Regions from separate parts of the Microbulbifer sp. GL-2 genome, predicted to be linked through region 2. Evidence: predicted binding sites of a transcription regulator. Region 2 holds the regulator's gene; each other region holds the start of a gene.
What was found. Region 2 encodes sigma-54, which starts transcription at its own class of promoters, with help from an activator protein. Its sites were predicted from a motif close to TGGCACANNNNTTGCNNT; they were not measured.
Positions count from the first base shown of each region.

Region 1: a site for sigma-54 is predicted at 5,899-5,916, ahead of glnL (nitrogen regulation protein NR(II)). Genes of this name have one in related genera too.
Region 3: a site for sigma-54 is predicted at 1,204-1,221, ahead of glnA (glutamate--ammonia ligase). Genes of this name have one in related genera too.

Region 1 covers NZ_AP019807.1:1,804,564-1,811,893, reverse strand. Annotated here, with positions in the region: gene GL2_RS07955 (D-Ala-D-Ala carboxypeptidase family metallohydrolase) at 1-91, shown strand, start outside; gene GL2_RS07950 (AI-2E family transporter) at 173-1,252, shown strand; gene GL2_RS07945 (hypothetical protein) at 1,259-2,074, opposite strand; gene GL2_RS07940 (peroxiredoxin) at 2,244-2,765, shown strand; gene GL2_RS07935 (PAS domain-containing protein) at 2,844-3,176, opposite strand; gene ntrC (nitrogen regulation protein NR(I)) at 3,332-4,738, opposite strand; gene glnL (nitrogen regulation protein NR(II)) at 4,742-5,824, opposite strand; gene GL2_RS07920 (DUF4124 domain-containing protein) at 6,179-6,829, opposite strand; gene glnA (glutamate--ammonia ligase) at 7,052-7,330, opposite strand, start outside.
Region 2 covers NZ_AP019807.1:2,670,468-2,677,797, forward strand. Annotated here, with positions in the region: gene mgtE (magnesium transporter) at 1-1,012, opposite strand, end outside; gene GL2_RS11595 (HPr family phosphocarrier protein) at 1,119-1,388, opposite strand; gene rapZ (RNase adapter RapZ) at 1,413-2,273, opposite strand; gene ptsN (PTS IIA-like nitrogen regulatory protein PtsN) at 2,407-2,868, opposite strand; gene hpf (ribosome hibernation-promoting factor, HPF/YfiA family) at 2,872-3,162, opposite strand; gene GL2_RS11615 (RNA polymerase factor sigma-54) at 3,352-4,812, opposite strand; gene lptB (LPS export ABC transporter ATP-binding protein) at 5,006-5,731, opposite strand; gene lptA (lipopolysaccharide transport periplasmic protein LptA) at 5,833-6,381, opposite strand; gene lptC (LPS export ABC transporter periplasmic protein LptC) at 6,368-6,805, opposite strand; gene GL2_RS11635 (HAD family hydrolase) at 6,933-7,330, opposite strand, start outside.
Region 3 covers NZ_AP019807.1:1,797,231-1,804,560, reverse strand. Annotated here, with positions in the region: gene glnA (glutamate--ammonia ligase) at 1-1,125, opposite strand, end outside; gene thiI (tRNA uracil 4-sulfurtransferase ThiI) at 1,446-2,930, shown strand; gene typA (translational GTPase TypA) at 3,135-4,943, shown strand; gene GL2_RS07900 (phenylacetaldoxime dehydratase family protein) at 5,394-6,368, opposite strand; gene GL2_RS07895 (macro domain-containing protein) at 6,621-7,139, opposite strand; gene GL2_RS07890 (diguanylate cyclase) at 7,310-7,330, shown strand, end outside.

The sequences.
Region 1 (7,330 bases), 870 kb from region 2:
TAAACACAATGGCCGGCAATGGAATATGGGCCTGGGTATTTATAAAGGTATTCGCTTTCACGTAGACACCTGCGGTTACAGGCGCTGGTAAATCCTCCATTCTTCTGCTTAGATAGAGCGCAAATAAGGCGCCCGATACCACAGGGCTTTCGCAGAAGCAGAGGAAGTTTCCGTGCAGGAAAAATTAGAAAGGCGCTCATTTATCCTTTCATTATTGCTGGTATCAGTGGCCTTCCTGCTGCTGGTAAAACCTTTTTTTACACCGATATTCTGGGCCTGTGCAACCGCCCTGATTTTTTATCCGGTGTACCGCCGGCTGATGCAGCGCTTTCCCAACTCACCCAACTCCATGGCACTACTGACACTATTCATGTGTATTGTGCTACTGGTAATACCCGTGCTTGTGGTAGCCACCTCATTTATTAACGAGGCAGTATCGCTGTATCACAAAGTACAAAATGGCGAGATTGATATTTCCAAATCCCTGGAACAGGTGCGCAGCACTTTTCCGCGAGTCAACGATGTGCTCGAAGGTATTGGTGTCGATATCGACGAGGCGAAGCAACGCTTACTCGGCGGAGTGATGAACGCGGGCAGCTTTATCGCCAAAAATGCTATTGAGGTAGGCCAGAACACTGTTAACTTTTTTGTCATGCTGGGCTTGATGCTCTATCTCACCTTCTTTTTAATCCGCGACGGTGAGCGACTGGTAAACCTGATTATTCACGCCCTGCCCCTCGGTGACGAACGCGAACACCTGCTGCTGGCCAAGTTTGCCGAGGTTACCCGCGCAACCATCAAGGGCAACCTGGTGGTCGCCATTACCCAGGGTACCCTGGGCGGTATTATTTTCTGGGTCCTCGACCTGCCCGCTCCACTACTGTGGGGTGTGCTAATGACCCTGCTATCGCTGTTGCCAGCTGTAGGTGCCGCATTGATCTGGTTCCCCGCATCCATTTATCTGTACGGGATTGGCGAGCCGATAAAGGCCTCCATACTGCTCGCCTACGGATTTACCGTCATTAGCCTGGTGGATAACCTGCTGCGCCCGATATTGGTTGGGCGAGATACCAAGCTGCCAGACTATCTTGTACTGTTTTCTACAGTGGGCGGCCTCTTTATGTTCGGTATCAGCGGCTTCGCCATAGGCCCGCTACTCGCAGCACTATTCCTCGCGTTTTGGGAGATATTTATGAGGGAGTTTGTTCATCCAGAAGATATGCTGATGCCACCTAAGCCTGACGGTGACTAAATTGTTTTAATCCGCTTCGGGGGCTGGGGACTCCCGTTCGCGCAGCGCTTTAAAACGCTGGTTGAGATTACTCATCGGCACCTGATCAACCAGCAGCACACCTTCATTGGCCCGGTCTAAATCGGCAATCAATAAAATCACCGTAGCGAATGTAAGTGCCAGGGCCAACACTACCTGCGCCGAACCACCGCGACTAGACCCCAGTTGGTAACCGATAGCAAACATGGCGAGTATGGTCATAAAATACAGCGCCAGCCATAGGGGCGCTGGAATACGATATTGTAAGCCCACCACCACCCTGGCACGATGCAAGTCCATCATCCTGTTAACCGGGTCGGCGAACTGGCGCAGATAATCTGCGTTGTAGTCCCAGGCGATATGGCCCTGTACCAACTGCCATAATTCCCGCTGAATTTCCTCGCTGCGAGCAATATCTGCAGGGCTCACCGGAGTGGAAGGATCAAAGTCGCGCAAATCCACATATTCCGCAAGTAGTCCACGGGCGCGATCGCGCTCCATCTCCTCGAGAAAACCCGCATTCAGGTAGGCCGCCTGGATGGTATTGACCTCCTGTAATAACAAGGCCTTGCGCTCATTAAAGCGGTCCGCCGTCATATTAAAGGTAAAGGCCAATACAAATGCCACCAAGCCCAGGGTCGCCGCCACAGCACTACCGATCGACGACTCTCCATTGATGGTTTCTTTTTTGAGTCGCCTACGCCCCCAGAATACCCCTAGCGCCAAAGCGCAGAGAACCAGCGCTACAGTAATCAGATAGATCAGCGGCAGTGGCAGCGTGTAAAATATATTGCCCGAATGCATAGGGGACCTCACAGACTCAGGAAAGTCTGGTCCAAGGAAATGGCACTGACCAGTTTTCCTAAACTCTCTACAGGGCAGGAGGTTCCATGGGCAACCACCTCCAACCTACTAGTGTGTACCACTTTGTAGCGGTAGCATAGGCGCAATTTGTTCAAGAGCGATTTGACCTATGAAATACTGGATTACCCTGATTGTGACTGCATTTTTCAGCCTGCCAGTGATGGCACTTGAAGTTGGCGACAAGGCGCCGGACTTCTCCCTCAAGGGATCTGATGGCAACACACACAGGCTGGCTGAGCACAAAGGTAAAAATGCTGTGGTCATTGCCTGGTATCCACGGGCCTTTACCAAAGGCTGCACCATCGAGTGCAAGTCACTGGCAAAAAATGGGCACAGAATTCGTCAATTTAATACGGCCTATTTTATGGCGAGCACCGATGATATCGATGAAAACATACGCTTCGCCAAACAAAACGGCGCCGACTTCCCCCTCCTGAGCGATCCAACGGGAGAGGTCGCCAAATCCTATGGCGTATTAATTCCAATGATAAATATCGCACGGCGCATTACCGTCTATATCGGTAAGGATGGAAAAATTCTAAAAATTGATAAAGATATCAACCCTGCCACCAGCGCAGAGGATATCGCCAGGAATCTGGCCAAACTCGGTGTGGAAAGAAGTGAACTTTAAATAAATATCAAGCAAAGTGGCTCTAGTTTCTTTACTAAGGGCCACTTTTATTCAGGCCGGTTTAGTTGTCATACTTCGTCACTGTATTACGAAAGAGATACCAAAACAGCATTTCTCCCCCTCGAAATCTCCAAGCCATTTACAAACACTCAAGGTCTCCTCTCCCTGACTGGATTTAACTACATGCTCAAGTAAATAATCCGGTTCGCCGCTAGCAAAGACGCGCATATCCGCCTTCCTTAACGCCTCGGCATTCTCCGCCCAGACCAACTGGTTATCAGTCTTCCCTACCACATCCTCACCTGCCAACTCACAGATCTTGCGATTAGCCCAAATATATTTTTCGCCTTTATCTTTCACCCAAAACAGGAATGGCACGTTATCGACAACACTGAGCTCTCCGGCGTTCATAGAAATCCCCTCTGACAGCTACTCACACATTTAAAATCAATTAATAAATAAAAGTGTAAAAGCCAAAGAGAAATTTGCCCGCTTCATTCATTGAAATTTTAAAGTGAAAATCTAATTCATCCGTTTCAATAGGGTTTACAGTACAAAATTAATCCCTAATACCCGCTAATTTCCAATTCTTTAAGTTTTCTCGTCAGTGTATTCCGCCCCCAACCCAGCAAGTCCGCTGCATCGCGCTTGCGCCCAGCCGTGTGCTTCAAGGCAATTTCTATTAAAGCGCGTTCAAAAGCGGGAACAGCCTCACTGAGTATTTCACGCCGTCCGGAAGAAAGGGCTTGATCCGCCCAGATACGCAGGGACTTTTGCCAGTCCAGCGGAGACTCAGCCTCTTGCCCCTGTTGATGCAGCTCCTGGGGCAGGTCTTCAATATGCACTTCGCGACCAGAGGCCATTACAGTAATCCAACGACAGGTATTTTCCAGCTGGCGTACATTGCCAGGCCAGTCGAGCCCCGACAGGTATTCCTCGCTTTCCTTGGTCAGGATTTTTGGCTCCACCCCCAGGTCTTTGGCGGCGGCATTGAAAAAATGGCGCACCAATCTGGGGATATCCTCGCGGCGATCAGCAAGCCTGGGAATATGAATACGAATTACATTCAGGCGGTGGAACAGATCCTCACGAAACTTGTGCTGAAGCACCAGTTCCTCAAGATTTTGATGGGTAGCAGCGATAATACGCACATCCACTTTTACCGGTGTATGGCCACCTACCCGGTAAAACTCCCCATCCGCCAGGACGCGTAATAAGCGGGTCTGGGTTTCCGCAGGCATATCGCCAATTTCATCCAGGAAGAGAGTACCGCCATTGGACTGCTCAAAACGACCGGCGCGTTGCGAGCTAGCACCCGTAAAAGCACCTTTTTCATGGCCAAACAATTCAGACTCCATCAGATCCTTGGGGATGGCGGCCATATTCAGGGCGATAAATGGCTTATCTCTGCGCGGACTGTGATTGTGTAGTGCCTGTGCCACCAACTCTTTACCAGTGCCGGACTCACCATTGATCAATACCGTAATATTGGAGTGTGACAGTCGGCCTATTGCACGGAAGACTTCCTGCATGGCAGGTGCTTCGCCAATAATTTCTTTATTTTCAGTGCCATTCTCCGGCTCAAAACGTTCCTCCTGCGCCTGCTCACTCGCGTGTACCAATGCACGGCGCGTGACGGCTACTGCTTCATCGATATCAAAAGGCTTGGGCAGGTATTCGAAAGCGCCACCCTGGTAGGCGGCAACAGCGCTATCCAGGTCCGAGTGGGCAGTCATAATAATAATTGGCAGGCTCGGGCGCTCCGCCTGGAAACGCTGCAGTAATTTGAACCCATCGGAGCCCGGCATACGAATATCACTGATCACCACATCCGGTGAGTCACTATAAAAATCATCCAGGGCACGGTCGCCGCTCTCGTAACATTGTGTCTCTATTCCCTCACGAGAAAGCGCCCTTTCCAGCACCCAGCGGATAGATCGGTCGTCGTCAATAATCCAAACGCGATTACTCATTCTCTAGGTTCCTGTATTGGCTGATTCGGTAGCAAGTGGCAAATAAATCTGGAATACAGTGCGGCCGGGACGGCTATCGCACTTAATTAGGCCGCGATGCTGATTGATAATGTTCTGCGATATGGAAAGGCCCAACCCCGAACCCTCGGCACGCCCGGAAATCATCGGGAAAAAGATACGCTCACGAATCTCCTCGGGAATACCCGAGCCGTTATCTTCAATTTCAATGCGGCATACCAGCGGGCAGTTGCGCCGGCCGATAGTGAATTGACGCTGTACTCTGGTGCGTAACACCATTTCGCCGCTGGTGAGGCCAATGCTCTCGCTAATTGACTGCATGGCATTGCGGGCAATATTCAGCAATGCCTGAATCAGCTGTTCACGATCTGCCGGCACATCGGGAATAGAGGGGTCATAATCCCGGCGGATGCCCAGCTCACCACCACACTCCGCCTCCAGCAACTGCGCCACCCGCTCCAAAATTTCATGGATATTGGTATCCACCAACTGTACCGGTTGACGCGGCCCCAGCAGGCGGTCCACCAAATTACGCAGGCGATCCACCTCCTCAATGATGATCTGGGTGTACTCCTCGAGGGAGGCATCTGGCAACTCCCGTTGCAAAAGTTGTGCGGCGCCGCGAATACCACCGAGAGGATTTTTCACTTCGTGGGCCATACCCCGCACCAGATTGCGCGCGGTTTCCTGAGTGCTGAGCAGTGCATCTTCGCGGGCAATGCGCAGAAGGCGGTCCATCGCTTGCACCTCAACCAATAGGACACCCAGCTCCGGCAACGGGCTTACCGAGTAATCTACGGTGCGCGCCTCCAGATTGTGCAGGCGCCAACGAGCACGTCGCACAGTGTATTTTTCACCGCTAGATAAAGCGCTCTGCAGGGCCTTTTGCGCATCTACTGACTCTCGTACCACCTCTTCCAGTGGCAGGCCAATGACCCGAGTGCTGGATGCCGCCAACAGGTCCTCGGCAGCGTTGTTCAGATAGCAGAGAGATAACTTGTCATCCAGCACCAGGACAGCTGAAGTGAGGTTGTCTAGAAGCTGGCGCAACTGGCGATCTTTGAGCATTCAGTGGTTTCCGGTTCTCTGCGGCGGCCAGGGTAAAGTTCTCCACCCGGCGCGGTAAGCCCTTGTATCTAGCCAGTGCAAAAAGCAAACCAAAATGGCGCACAGGGTCATCTACAGCCGCAACACCCAATTTAGAAGGGTAATTGCAGTGCGCAAATCGACACGAGTCGTTTATACAACCCTTAAGGATCAAGCCCGCGCAGCTAGAAGAAGAGAATGCACCACAGTGGTGCAAAGGTCAAAATTTAACCTTTCTGGAGGGGCATAGTGAATACAATGTGCGAGACAGAGAAGACAGGCAAAAAATAATGAGGCCCTGCTACCACCTAGAACGGCAGCAGGTAACCGAGGTACTCAGGGCTGAGATTGTGACTGGGCCAGGCTGGATCCAAGTAGTGAAGCTTTGGGCACCCGGGGTGCCTGAGGGTTAGTGTTGTCCAGTTGGGCCACACTGGGGCGCTTCACATAAACGGTAATTACCTGGGAGCGGGCCAGTACTTGCCCACTGGCATTGACAAGCACCGCCTGCACGCTGTGACTGCCGCGCTCCAGAGCTGATATATCTAAGTTTGAGCCCGCAGAGCTACCACTCCACGGTTGACCATCTACCACCGCAAAAAAACTGGCGCCTTCTGGATAGGCCGGCTGCACATCCACTTGCAGGGGAATAAAGCGCTGTCCCGGAGGAATAGTGGCGCCGTCAATCGGACTCACAATCTGGATGGAAACTGGACCGGAGCTGCCCTCTTTGCTGCCTTCATCTCTCCCCTCATTTTTTGGAGAGAGCTTGCGGGTTGGCTGCGTACGCGGCAGAGCAATCGGCTGAACATTAATTGGGGCCAGTTCGACCTTTTGTGCATCGCCATTGGCAGGCGGTGTATCGCTGAAAGTGACCTGGCCATCGGGACCGATAACCTTGTAGATGGCGCCAGAACCACTGCCACCGTCAGTACCAGCCAGGGCAACCATGGGGATGACAAGGAAAAGTGCCTGAAGCAGTCTCATATATCCCATAAAACGTGTTCGGCCGCTTTGCGGACGCTCCTTTTCACCTACCCCTGTCGGGGATTCAATCGGATTGGGCAGTACTCACATAAACCGCCAGAACCACAAGCGGCAAAAACAACCTTCCCAACTGACAGTTTACCCGCAATAAAAAAGCCCGCACCAGGGCGGTGCGGGCTTTTCGAGAACAGCTAGGCGGCAACTTTGTGATGCCGGTCGCTATTACACGGAGTAGTACATGTCGAACTCGACCGGGTGAGTGGTCATATTCAAGCGCTCTACTTCTTCGCGTTTCAGCTCGATGTAAGCATCGATCGCGTCGTTGGTGAATACCCCACCTTCAATAAGGAACTCGCGATCCTTATCCAATGCATCCAGGGCACCTTCCAGGCTGGCAGCAACGGTCGGGTACTCGGCCAACTCTTCCGGCGGCAGATCGTACAGGTCCTTGTCGGCGGCATCTCCGGGGTGAATCTTGTTCTTAATGCCGTCGAGGCCCGC
Region 2 (7,330 bases):
TCCCGGCCACGCCTCCCATACTGGCGACAATGGGCATCAATACAGCCAGTGCGACTACTTTTTCCAGGGTATTCTGGAATAAGCTGATAACCCAGGAGGCGAGAAGGGCAGTGAGCAGGTTGATACCCAGCCACAGTGCCCGCCTGCGTGCGGTTCGCCTCACAGGAGCAAATGTATCCTCTTCCTCATCTAGGCCCGCCAGGCTCATCAGTGAGTGGTCGGCGTCTTCACGAATTACATCCACGATATCATCAATGGTGATACGCCCCAGCAAGCGGTTATCCTCATCAACTACTGGTGCTGTAATCCAGTCGTACTTCTCGAATAGTCGGGCGACTTCAGTATCGCGCATATCCGCAGGGATGGGCTCCACATCGGTATTCACAACTTCGCGAACAGTTACTAATGGGTCCGTGGTAAGCAGCTTGGATAGTGGCAGCAACCCGATGTACTGCCCTTTACGGTTGACTACGAACAGACTGTCGGTGGATTCTGGTAGCTGCTCGTGGCGGCGCAGGTAGCGAAGGACGACGTCCAGACTCAGGTTCGGGCGCACCGAGATGGTATTGGTGTCCATCAGGCCGCCGGCGGTGTTCTCGTCGTAGGCGAGTACACTTTCCACCCGCAGACGGTCGGTCTCGCTCATCGAGGAGAGGACCTCCGAGACCACACGCTCAGGGAGTTGCTGGAGGATGTCGGCAATATCATCCGCATCCAGCCCTTCCATAATCTCCACCATCTCCTCGGTATCCATGGTGTCGAGGATTTGGCTGCGTACTTCGTCGGTCAGCTCCTGCAGTACTTCACCTTCGACATCCCGGTCGATTAAGTTCCAAAGAACCTGGCGAATGCGTGGGGGAGAGCTCTCCAGCAATTGCGCAATGCTCTGTGGAGTCAGAGTTTTGAGCATGCGCCGCACTTCCTGCCCAGTGCCACTATCGAGTGCGGCGAACAGCTCACTGAGCTGATTTTGGGCGCGGAACTTGATTTCGGCTTGGGGTGGGCTGGACACGACTAATCCTTACTGCTTAGCGGTGGTTGGGGCGTTGGCTGCCGGGAGGTAGCAGAGATTTTATGCCCATGGCGGGACTCTATCCAGAGATGTTTGCTTTTGCAAACTACTCGGACTCGCCGAATCGATCCGTTACCAATTCACAGATTGCGCCAAGTGCATCGTCCTCATCGCGACCCTCAACCTCCAATTCAAGTTCAGTTCCCTTTGCAGCAGCCAGCAGCATTAGCGCCATAACACTCTTTCCATCTACTGACTTACCCTGGCAGTGTACTTTGATCTCTGCAGAGAAGCGTGCCGATGTCTGGGCGAACTTGCTGGCTGCACGTGCGTGTAGGCCGAGCTTGTTGATAATGGTGAGGCGCTGTTTTTGCATAGGAGAGTTGTGCTTGATAGAGGGCTATTTCTGCTGCTCACGATGGCGGATTTGAACGTTGTTAAATTTTTTTGCGAAGATCTGGGCCAATTGCTCCACCATATACACCGAGCGGTGGCGCCCTCCGGTACAGCCAACGGATATGCAGGTATAACTGCGATTACTTTTCTGGTAGAAAGGCAACCAATTATCCAGGAAGTTGGCGATGTCCGTCTGCATTTTACTGGTTTCGGGGTGGGCTTGCAGAAATTCGGCAACCTCCGGGTCCAGGCCGGTCTTTTCTTTCAGGGCTGGTTGCCAGTAAGGATTTGGCAGGCAGCGCAGGTCAAATATCAGGTCCGCGTCAACGGGAACACCATATTTAAAACCGAAAGACTGGAAAAGTATTGCCATGCCTTCTGACTTATCACCTACTACCCGGCTTTTCATCAGTCCACGCAATTCGTGCAAACTCAGGTTACTGGTATCAATCACCATATCCGCGATTGCCGAGATAGGAGTGAGTAGTTCTTTTTCCTTGTTTAGTGCTTCGAGAAGGTGGGTACAGTCGTTGCTGAGTGGGTGTTTGCGCCTGGTTTCGCTAAAACGTTGAACCAGTACGGGTTCACGCGCGTCCAGGAATATCACATCACATTTTATACCGCTGGCTCGCAGGGATTCGATAACCCTGGGAGCCTGCTTAATATCCTGCCACAGGTTGCGGGCGTCGACACCGAGTGCCAAGCGGGCTTCTTCTCCTGGTGGTTGCTCTTCAACCCGCTTGACCAGCTCGGGAAGTAAGCTGGTAGGTAGATTGTCGATACAGTTATAGCCCTCATCCTCCAAAAGTTGCAGGGCGGAACTTTTACCGGAGCCGGAACGACCACTGATAATCACCAAACGCATGAAGATCCCCTTTGTCAGGCCTGTACACCACTGTTCGTTGGAATTCTTGTCTCGCTAATATTACTCGCGAAATAACTGTTACCGATTCCACAATCTATCCCTGCATTGCCCGTGGTAAAGCTCAGTACCAGGCTTAGGCGGCTGCGGCGCTATCTACGGCCAGCGCGTAAAGTTCATCGCTGTTTTTGGCTTGTCGTAATTTATCTCTTACCAGGCTATTGGAAAATAATGCGGCGATTTCAGCCAGTGTTTCCAGATGCTGTTGCTCCGCATCCTCGGGCACGAGCAGGACAAACAACAAGTCGACAGGTTGACGATCGATAGCATCAAAATCAACTGCCGGCTCAATGGTGCAGAGAACACCAATGGGGCGTTCACAACCAGGCAAGCGACAGTGGGGGATGGCTACCCCTTCTCCAATTCCGGTCGAGCCCAGGCGCTCACGAGCGATCAACTGGTTGAACGTAGTATCGGAATCATGTTGCGGGTATTGTTCGGCGATAGCCTGGGCAATATTGAGCAGTAATTTTTTTTTGCTGCTCCCCGCCAGTTGGCAAAGGCTTAGGCGGGGGGAGAGTAATGCTTCGAGTGTCATAGTTTAGCGATGGTTCTGCAACTTCTCTTTGTGCTTTTTCAGTTGGCGGTCCAGCTTGTCGGTAAGCGCATCAATGGCCGCGTACATGTCTTTGTCTTCCGAACCGGCACAAAGATCGTGACCATTAATATGTACTCGAGCTTCAGCTTTTTGGATCAGTTTTTCAACGGACAGGATGACCTGAGCGTTAGTGATGTTGTCGTAGTGCCGGGATAGCTTTTCCAGCTTACTTTCGCAGTAGTTGCGCATAGGCGAGGTAACGTCGACGTGGTGACCACTAATGTTGATCTGCATGGATTTCTCCTAATCGAGTGCATCACATACCGGCGCGCCTCCCATTCGGGTCGCAACCCTACTAGGAAGTGGGCCAGAATGGAAGGATACACTCAAAGTTTGGAGTTTGGTTGTAGAGGAGGGGGTAAATGACGCCAGGCAGCTTGTGACTCAAGAATTAAGTCAGGTCGCAAACTTGCTTATGAAAGGTTAGACCAGCCGTTTTCGTTCACTGGAAGAGGGAATACCCATGGATTCCCGGTATTTTGCCACGGTTCGGCGAGCTACCTTGATACCCTGATTATCCAATTCCTGGGTGATTTTGTTGTCGGAGAGGGGTTTGCGGGGTGTTTCTCCATCAATAAGTTTGCGAATCAGCGCTCGAATGGCGGTGGAGGAGGCATCCTCACCGGAATCGGTGCTCACATGACTGGAGAAGAAGTACTTCAGCTCGAAGACTCCGCGAGGAGTGAGCATGTATTTCTGTGTGGTCACCCTGGATATGGTGGATTCGTGCATACCAATGGCTTCAGCCACATCGGCCAGCACCATAGGGCGCATGGCCTCAGGCCCTTCCTCAAAAAACCCCTGTTGTTTGTCGACGATACAGTTTGCTACTTTGAGCAGAGTCTCATGGCGGCTTTGCAGACTTTTTAAAAACCAGCGCGCCTCCTGCAGGTGATCTCGCAGGAAATTGTTGTCACGGGAATTGTCCGCCCGTTTAACCATGGACGCATAATGACTGTTAATACGGATTTTGGGGGTGATTTCCGGGTTCAGGTCCACCTGCCAGCGAAACTCTCGGCGGGAAACAATGATGTCTGGAATCACATAAGCTGTTTCCTGCTGCGCAAAGCCATCGCCCGGACTGGGGTTTAGGGTCTGGATCAACCGGATGACTTCGCCGAGCTGGGTCTCATTCAGGCGTGTACGTCGGCTCAACTGACGAAAATCCCGTTTGCCGAGCAGCTCAAGGTAGCGCTCAATAATATTTTGCGCCTGTTTTATCCAGGGCGTTTCAACGGGGAGTTGCTGTAATTGCAGCAGCAGGCACTCCCGCAGGTTGCGGGCTCCACAGCCTGCGGGCTCAAACTGTTGGATGGCCCGCAATACCGCGACAACCTCGTCTTCATCTACTGAAAGGGATTTTGCGATATCTTCGATGGCTGCGCTTAACAGCCCGCTGGGCTCTATGCCATCGATCAGGTTCTCACCGATCGATTTATCTAGTTCGGATAGGGGGGTCAGGTTGAGTTGCCAGCGCAGATGATCCTGCAGGCTGTCTGTGGTTGAGTTGCGCTCAAAGCCGGATTCTTCGCTCTCCATACCTCCATTGTGGCTGGTGTACACATCATCCCAGCGGGAATCTACGGGTAGCTCGTCAGGGATGCTCTGGTTCCAGTCACCCTCGGCGAGCTCCCTCTCCTCAATGGCCTGCTCAGGAGGGGTATCTGGCTCAGCTGGAGATTCAATCTTGGCTTGGGGTTCTGGAGTGTTTGAATCGGGAGCTGATTCTTCAGTTTCAGTCTCAAGCATCGGGTTGCCATCAAGGGCGGCTTGAACCTCTTGCTGAAGATCCAATGTCGATAGTTGCAATAGGCGTATCGCCTGTTGCAACTGGGGTGTCATGGTCAGCTGGGTGCCGAGCTTTAGCTGAAGAGACTGCTTCATATTGGGGTGCTGCAGACTGATACCACAGGGGGTTTATCTATGTAACCTGAGATGGCGCAGACTACCCCGCCCCCCAAAGTATTACAAGCAATAAGCGTGCCGGCAGGGTTTGTCTTTTTATGGCAAAGTGAAAAAATTTATGACAAAGCTGTGTTTCTTTGCGGTATTCGGTAACAAATGCAGTGATCTATCCCTAAATAGTAAATTCGTGTCCCAAATACACTTCGCGAACCTGCTGGTTGGCAAGTACCTCATCCGGGGTGCCAGCAGCGATAATGTGGCCCTCGCTGACGATATAGGCGGTCTCGCAGATATCCAGGGTCTCGCGAACATTGTGGTCGGTAATTAAGACGCCAATACCTCGATCCCGCAAGTGGCGGATGATTTCCTTGATGTCATTTACGGAGATGGGATCCACCCCAGCAAAGGGTTCATCCAGGAGGACGAAGCTAGGATTGGTTGCCAGGGCGCGAGCAATTTCCACCCGCCGTCGCTCCCCGCCGGAAAGGGCCATTCCCAGGCTGTGCTCTATATGGGTGATGTTGAACTCCTGGAGGAGTTCCTGGGCCTGTTGCTGGCGCTCGGTACGGGACAGGTCTTTGCGGGTCTCCAGGATGGCGAGGATATTGTCTCTTACGGACAGGCGGCGGAATACAGAAGCCTCCTGGGGTAAGTAGCCGATTCCCTTCCTGGCGCGTCCATGCATGGATAAGCGGGTTATATCTTCGTCGTCAATCAGCACCTGGCCAGCATCCGCCTGAACCAGGCCGGCGATCATGTAAAAACAGGTTGTCTTACCGGCACCATTGGGGCCAAGCAGGCCGACTACTTGGCCGCTGGAGACGCTGACAGACACATCCTGAACGACTTTTCTTTTCTTGTATTGCTTGGCTAGGTGTAACGCTTTTAGCGTTGGCATAGTGTGTACCGAAATCTATCCATGCCGTGAGTACAGGGCGCCCACGGGTGTAGAAATTTTTAAATATTATCTTGTATTGTTTGCGAATTCGGGTGGAGCCTTTATGGGCTGTCTCCGTTGCCAGGAGCTTGGCTGTCTTCTTTTTTCTCAGGTTGCCAGATCATCTCTATTCGCTTACCGGCTTGGCCCTCTGCACTCATCTGCTCGGTAGATAGGTCATAGTCAATTTTTTCCGCAGTCAAGGTGTTGCCATCCCTGTCCACGTAGGCCTTGCCTGTAAGTTGCAGTTCTTCAGAGCTGACTGCATATACAATTCGTTCGGCGCGGGCTTTAACGGGATTTTCCCCCTCCAATACCTTTTGCTGAAAGCGTGCGGGCCTCCCGATTGCTATAACACGACTAATTTCTTTTTCGGGGGTGAAGTAGACCTCTACTCTATCGGCTTCTATTTTCAGGGATCCCTGGGTTATTACTACGTTATTGTTGTAAACAACTAGGTTGCTGCTTAAGCCGGCATTCATTGCATCTGAACTGATATTAATACGTTGCTGGCGATCTTCTGGCAATGCATTTGCCACCGAGGTTACGGTCAGGAGTACAGTTAACGCAGAACTCTTCAGTAGCCAGTGGCGAAGTTTAGTCGGGGTCATAGTTGCTCTTTACATCGGATAGGATTTCCACCCGGTCTTTATCGAGGTATACGCGCATTCCCTTCCCTTTAGTCTGGTTGGGGCCGGAACTAATAGTAACAACTCTGTCCGTTTCGGCGAATTCCTTATCCGGAAGGATAGTGATACTAGGGGTTTGTAGTTTGATGCCCCCAGGAGATGGGAGTTCATCAATTTCTACATCGCCGCTCAAAACAATGCGCTCGCCGCGGTTATATGCCGCCCCCTGCCTGGATTCTGTGCGCCATTTTTGTTGATCATCCTGGTAGAAAAGCATGCGCGGCTCAGTCAGTTCAGCCCTGTCTCGACGTTTGAACTGGTAATAGGTGATCTGCTCGGCATCTACCCGATAGGCAAGGTTCCCGTCCTCATTGAAATGGCGGGTTTTGGCGTCACGGATAACCAGGTCGGCTGCGCGGCTATGTTGCTGGGGGTAGGGCGTATACCCAACAGCTCTTCAGGTGGGCTCTCAGAGAACCATAGCCCGGCGCTAATAAGCGCTACCACCAATAATAGTGGCAACCAGGTGCGCATTATTTCTCTCCGGTATAGGGCGCAAGTGCTGCGTCAAAAGTGTCCTGTGCTTGCATAATCCGATCACAGGCTTCGCGTACGGCGCCCTCACCTCCACGTGAACTGGTTATCCACAGGGCGCGGTCCCGAACCGGCGGAGCAGCATTGGGTGGCGCAATCGGGCAGCCAACACGTGTCATCACCAGAAGATCGGGGTAATCATCGCCAATGTAGGCAATGTCCTCCAGGCGGCATGGCTCATCGGTCAGAAGTTCCTGCAAAGCGGTAAATTTGTCCTCTCGCCCCTGGATCAGTTTATGAACTCCGAGGTCGTGAGCACGGCGCTCGACCACATTACTGCGTCGCCCTGTGATAATGGCCACCCGCACACCGGAGTTCTGCAGCATTTTAATGCCGT
Region 3 (7,330 bases), 870 kb from region 2:
CAGCAGCGCGGCAAACGCCAGATAAGGGTTGGCGGTCGGATCTGGGAAGCGGGTCTCGATACGCTTGCCCTTCGGCGAAGTCACATACGGGATACGGATAGAGGCGGAGCGGTTGCGCGCGGAGTAGGCCAGAATAACCGGCGCTTCAAAGCCCGGTACCAGACGCTTGTAGGAGTTAGTGGACGCGTTACAAATCGCGTTCAGCGCGCGTGCGTGCTTCACGATACCGCCGATGTAATAGAGGGCTGCCTCAGACAGGCCCGCGTATGCGTCGCCAGCAAACTGGTTTACACCATCCTTGGTGAAGGACTGGTGTACATGCATGCCGGAACCATTGTCACCTACCAGAGGCTTGGGCATGAAGGTCGCAGTCTTACCGTAGGCGTGCGCTACATTGTGCACTGCATATTTTAGAATCTGTACCTCGTCCGCTTTCTTGGTCAGGGTATTGGCGGCTACGCCAATCTCACACTGGCCAGCGGTGCCAACTTCGTGGTGGTGCACTTCTACCTGCAGGCCCATTTGCTCCATAGCGGAACACATAGCAGCACGCACATCGTGCAGGGAGTCAACCGGGGGAACTGGGAAGTAGCCACCCTTAACGCCGGGACGGTGGCCGATATTACCTTCACTGAAATTGTGACCAGAAGACCAAGCCGCTTCTTCAGAGTTGATCTTGTAAAAGGCACCGCCCATTTCGGCGCCCCAGGTGATATCGTCAAAGACAAAGAACTCGGGCTCGGGGCCAAACAGTGCGGTATCACCCAGGCCTGTAGACTTCAGGTATTCCTCTGCGCGCATGGCGATGGAGCGGGGGTCGCGCTCGTAACCCTGACCGGTGATCGGGTCTACGATGTTACAGCGAATAATTACAGTACTCTCATCGGTGAAGGGGTCGAGGAAAGCAGTTTCATCATCCGGCATCAGGATCATGTCGGACTCGTTAATGCCCTTCCAGCCGGCGATGGAGGAACCATCAAACATCTTTCCTTCTTCGAAGAACTCGCCGTCAATTTCCGATACTGGGATGGAAACGTGCTGCTCTTTACCCTTGGTATCGGTGAAGCGCAGGTCTACCCATTTTGCTTCACTTTCATTAATCAAACCGAGCGTTTTCGCTGACATTGCTGTCCTCCAGGTCTTGAAAAGTATTTGGTCGCTATGCCTATGCTGCCGGCATTCACTCTTTACCTGGCGTGAAATAAAGCAAGGAGTGTGCCAAATTAGGGCAACTGTGTCGCAGTGGCGGTTGTCGCCGGTGCTAACCTCAGTGCAGGACCGACTGGGGCAGGATAGATGCATTGTGGCTGGGCGGCCACACGTACACGCACCAATATGGCGCACATTAATCCAAGCTCCGCCCGATAACGGTGCGCAACCAAGTTGCCTCTGGCTAGTTTATAATGCCGCACCTTCTATCAACATGCGGTACCCGACGGATTCCCATGCACTTTGTCGTCAAGTTTTTCCCCGAGATCACCATCAAGAGTAACCCTGTGCGCAAGCGTATGTCGCGGCAGCTCAAGGACAACCTGCAGCGCCTGCTGCGCCAGCTGGACGATCGTATCCAGGTGCGCAAAGACTGGGAAAAGATCGATGTGATCGCCCCGGATGCCGTAGCCCACCTCGGTGGGCGTATCGAAGAGGTTCTCTCCCACACACCCGGCATCGCCAACTTCTCCCGTGTACGCCAGTTCCCCCTGGGCGACCTGCACGATATGTATGAGAAGACCCTGGCGGTTTGGGGCCCGGCGCTGAAGGGCAAAACTTTTTGTGTACGGGTAAAGCGCACCGGCAAGCACGACTTCCAGTCCCTGGATGTGGAACAGTATGTGGGTGGTGGCCTCAACAAGAATACGGAGGCGGCCGGGGTAAAACTGAAGAACCCGGATATCACCGTGAAGCTGGAAGTCCGCCACGACAAACTCAACGTGATCGAAGTTCAGCACCCCGGTCTCGGTGGCTTTCCGTTGGGCACACAGGACCCGGTGCTATCACTGGTATCCGGCGGTTTTGACTCTACCGTTGCCAGCTACCTGATGATGAAGCGCGGTCTGCGTACCCATTTCCTGTTTTTCAACCTTGGTGGGCGCCAGCATGAGCTGGGCGTGAAGGAAGTGGCCTACTACCTATGGAATAAATACGGTGCTTCCCATCGGGTGCGTTTCGTGACAGTGCCATTTGATGAGGTAGTGGCGGAAATTCTCGAGCGCGTCGACGACTCCCATATGGGCGTAATTTTAAAGCGCATGATGTTGCGTGCCGCCGATGTCATTTCCAAGGAGCTGGAAGTGGACGCTGTAGTAACCGGCGAAGCCATTGCCCAGGTATCCAGCCAGACCCTGAAGAACCTGGCAGTGATCGATAGTGTCACTAATACCCTGGTTCTGCGCCCGCTGATTACCACCGATAAAACTGACATTATCCGTACCTCCAGGGCAATCGGCACAGAAGAATTCGCGGCAAATATGCCCGAATATTGTGGCGTAATCTCGGTCAAACCCACCACTCGCGCGAAGATTGAGAAGGTGGAATCCGAGGAAAACCGCTTCGATTTCACCGTCCTCGATCGCGCTATCAGCAATCGTTCGATCCAGAATATCGACGAAGTCATCGAGGAGGTTGACGGCCAGGCGCCGGAAGTGGAAATTCGCGAAGAGCCCGGCAGTGCCGTGGTACTCGATATCCGCCACCCCGATGAGGAGGAAATGGACCCGCTGGAGCTGGAGGGCTGCGAAGTTCAGACCATCCCCTTCTACCGCCTCAACAACAGCTTCGCCCAATTGGATCAGGAGCGTGAATACCTACTCTATTGTGCCCGCGGTGTTATGAGCCGGCTGCATGCCTCTCACCTGATGGATGAGGGCTTCCGCAATGTCGGTGTGCTGCGCCCGCAGCTCCCGCACAGGCCGGAAGGTATCAAGAAGTAATCAGGGCGCGGACAGTCCTCTGCCTGCGCCTGTTCCCGCTCCCAGAGCCCGCCCCTCTGAGAGCGGGCGGTGATTTTTTACTCAAAATTACTCCCAATTGTCATTCGCCCCCCCTATAATCGCCGCCTTTGGCCGGAATGCTGCTGTTGATACCCCGCAGGCCCCCGCCCCGATTTACCAAGATTTAACGCCCAGAGGCCCCCAGTGATAGACAATCTGCGCAATATTGCGATTATCGCCCACGTAGACCACGGCAAAACCACCCTGGTGGACAAGCTGCTGTCCCAGTCCGGCACCCTCGACCGCCGCGACGAAGGCGCCGAGCGGGTCATGGACTCCAACGATCAAGAGCGTGAGCGCGGCATCACCATCCTGGCGAAGAACACCGCTATTCGCTGGAACGACTACCGCATCAATATCGTCGACACTCCCGGGCACGCCGACTTCGGCGGTGAGGTAGAGCGCGTGCTGTCCATGGTCGACTCAGTATTACTGCTCGTCGATGCTGTGGACGGCCCTATGCCGCAGACCCGCTTCGTTACCCAGAAAGCCTTTGAGCAGGGCCTCAACCCTATCGTGGTCATCAATAAAATCGACCGCCCTGGCGCCCGCCCGGATTGGGTAATGGACCAGGTTTTCGACCTGTTCGACAGCCTCGGTGCCACCGATGAACAACTCGATTTCCCGGTAGTCTACGCCTCTGCCCTGAACGGCATTGCCGGCCTCGACGATACCGACATGGCGGACGATATGACGCCTCTGTTCCAGATGATTGTGGACAAGGTTGAGCCGCCCAAAGTCGACCCTACCGGCGCCTTCCAGATGCAGATTTCCGCCCTGGATTATTCCAGCTATGTCGGCGTGATCGGCGTTGGTCGTATCACTCGCGGTACCCTGAAGCCCAATCAACAGGTTGTAGTACTGGACCGCGAAGGCAATTCGCGCAAGGCCAAGGTACTTCAGGTTATGGGCTACCTGGGTCTGGAGCGTGTCGAGGTTGAGCAGGCTAGTGCCGGCGACATCGTCTGCATCACCGGTGTGGGCGAGTTGAATATCTCCGACACCTTGTGTGATGTCGACACCCCGGAAGCCCTGCCCGCCCTGAGCGTGGACGAGCCCACCGTGAGCATGACTTTCCAGGTCAACGACTCTCCCTTTGCCGGTCAGGACGGCAAGTACGTCACCTCCCGCAATATCAAAGAGCGCCTGGACCAGGAGCTGATCCACAACGTGGCTCTGCGCGTAGAGCAAGGCGACTCCCCGGATAAATTCAAGGTTTCCGGCCGTGGCGAGCTGCACTTGTCTGTTCTGATCGAATCCATGCGCCGCGAAGGTTTTGAATTGGGTGTATCCCGCCCCGAAGTGGTGCAGAGAGAAGTTGACGGAGAAATCCACGAACCCTATGAGCAGGTGGTTATCGACGTTGAGGAACCACACCAGGGTCCGATTATGGAAGAGCTGGGTCTGCGTAAGGCCGACCTCACCAATATGGAACCGGACGGCAAAGGCCGCGTGCGCCTGACCTTTATCGTGCCCTCCCGCGGCATGATCGGCTTCCGCTCGCAGTTCCTCACCATCACCAGTGGTTCCGGCATCATGACCAGCATCTTCGACCACTACGGTCCGGTGAAGCAGGGCGAAGTGGCCAAACGTATCAACGGTGTTCTGGTTTCCATGGTCAAAGGCAAGACCCTCGCCTACGGCCTGTTCGCTCTGCAAGACCGCGGTCGCTTGTTCCTGGGCCATGGTGAAGAAGTCTATGAAGGTCAGATCGTCGGTATTCACTCCCGCGGCAACGATCTCGTGGTTAACCCCACCAAAGCCAAGCAGCTAACCAACGTGCGCGCTTCCGGTACCGATGACGCACTCACCCTGTCGCCGCCTATTCGCCACACCCTTGAGCAGGCGCTGGAATTTATCGAAGATGATGAACTGGTAGAGGTAACACCAAACTTTATCCGTTTGCGCAAGAAAATCCTGCAGGAAAATATGCGCAAGCGCGCGAAGAAATGATTTTCTTCTGAGAAATAAAAAGGGCCCAATTGGGCCCTTTTTATTAATAGCTTGCAGCTGTTTTTCTGCTTGAGCCTCTATTTACGCCAAAAATTTACACTCATTACATCTAGTATCCTCACAGGTTCTCCGTACCTAATGGGATTATTTATTCGCTTGCAAACGCAATTCCGGGCACCAAGAAAATACGGAGTCAATATCCACCCCAGGATCAAATTTCATTCGATTTTCAGCAGCCGGAATGAAATTCATTGCCGCAATCAAAATCCATGAAGGTAGACCTACTGACAACAAGTTTTATGACTGGCAATTTTCCCAATCAGGATATCCTCAGGGGTTGAGTACTAATAAACCTTGCCGTTTATTCTTCAAATCTGGTTTCAGACAGCAGTCTATTCCTTGATTAGAAGGGCAGGATAATTATTTATAACCTCCAAATATCATTCCTTTTTACCTCAGAAATCGCCTCAATCCGGTTCCAGGATGGCACCCTCTGTACATGGCCTTTCCCTTACCCCGGGGAACCACAGCAACCTCATGACTTAACAGCAGGTGCATCTCAGGGGCAAAACGTACTGCATGTTGTTGAGCCGCTGTGTAGATAGCTTTGTGCGTGTGGTGATTATGTACCCAGTTTTCCAAGTCTTTCAGTGAGACAAACCAGGCTATTGTCTCTGTATCGGGCCTTCCCCGTGCCGGCTTCTCATCTTGTAAAAGACGCGCACTGAGACAGCGAGATTTAATTGGATTTTCAGCAAGATACCTTACTCCCTGCTCATATTTTGGGAATAACTTCTCTACGTAGGTTTCCCGCTCGACAGAACTTACCGTTGAATAACCCTGCACAGTTCGGATCATGCAGGCATTTTCAGGCAGCATGATCTCTTCACCTGATTGTTCTGCTAGCAATACTGGCTCCAGTTTTTTTAAATGGCCTGGAAGTCCATCATTCTCGGCTGCAGCAATACGATCACGCATAGCTCCCCAATAAGCATGATCTCTTTGCTCACAAACTTCAAAATGTCGAAAAAGGCCCCAGTCCGCTATTGGCATAGATGCCGAGACTTCGAAATGGCTGCGTGGAACAGCCAGTGCTTCATACCAGAACCCACACCCCTCCCTGATATTTACCGCCAACTCACTAATTCCCTTGGGCAGCCACTCATTCATGGAGTCTTCACAGGTCCAGTATGTAATGGCGATATCATTATAAGCACCCTGAGAGTCAATATGACCTGCGCGCTCAAAATGTAGTAAGCCCTCAGCAAGAGACAAAGAATTTGCCAGGCGACTAAATAGCAAATCATTTAGCTTGCCATCCATCAACTGTAAAGCAACCTGGCACTGTACATACCATGCCTCAGGAGGAAGAGCCAACTCCCAAGAAGGGTATGGAGGTTCAAAATTACCTGGACGGTTTTTCATGATTCCTTTCTTGCTTTCAAATTAAATAAATTGCAATGAACTTCATTACATAACTGGTTCTTCAAAAACCCATAAAATCAACAGGAAGTATCAAGAGCTAGATAATTTTCCCTCTATTGAATATTTTTTATTCTCAACTTTAAAATTATCGTAAAGTCGCTGTACAGAATTTATCTGGCAAGACAAGACTCTATTTTGACATTGTTGAATCTAGCCATACGGCTTAATAGTACGGACGTACTCAGGAAAGCATCAAACTCTAAAGAATCTTCGTTCAACACTTTGCCACTCGCTCAAAGCAGTTGGAGAATGCAGGCAAACCGTAATTTGCTCGAACTTATCAGTATACTCATGCAGTACTTCCAAAGCCTGGTGTGCGGCAATCACATGGGGAAATCGATTAGTACCTGCTCCAAGTGCAGGAAAAAGAATATGCTTAAGGGCTTTTTTTTCTGCCAGGTCAAGCACACTTTCGTAGCAATATCGTAGCTGTTTTATCGCCTGAGCACCCCATTGATCACCACTACTCCACTGTGGTGTAACCGTATGCAACAGATAATCCACTGGCAGGTGGAAAGCTTTGGTGATACGCGCCTCCCCCACCGCACATTCCGGTTGTTTTTTACACTGTTGCTCAAGCTCTCTACCACCCAGGGCAAAAATTTGAGCGGAAAGCCCACGTCCACAAATAAGGTGTTTATGTGCAGGGCATGCGAGTGCATCACCACGCAAGGTCAGAATATCGCCCCAAGTCAGATCAATTTGTGTCACGGTTTCTCAGTTCTTAAGTTTGGTTTACAGATACTTTAGCTTGCTACTTTGGTCGGTGAGCGAATCCCCCTATACTCAGCGCAGCTTCATAGCGCCGATGAATGCAGTGACGCTACCCGACGCTTGATCATTAGCGGAAAGTTGTAGCCGGTAGAGCAGCAGAGAAAACCATGAACACAGGGTATAACAAA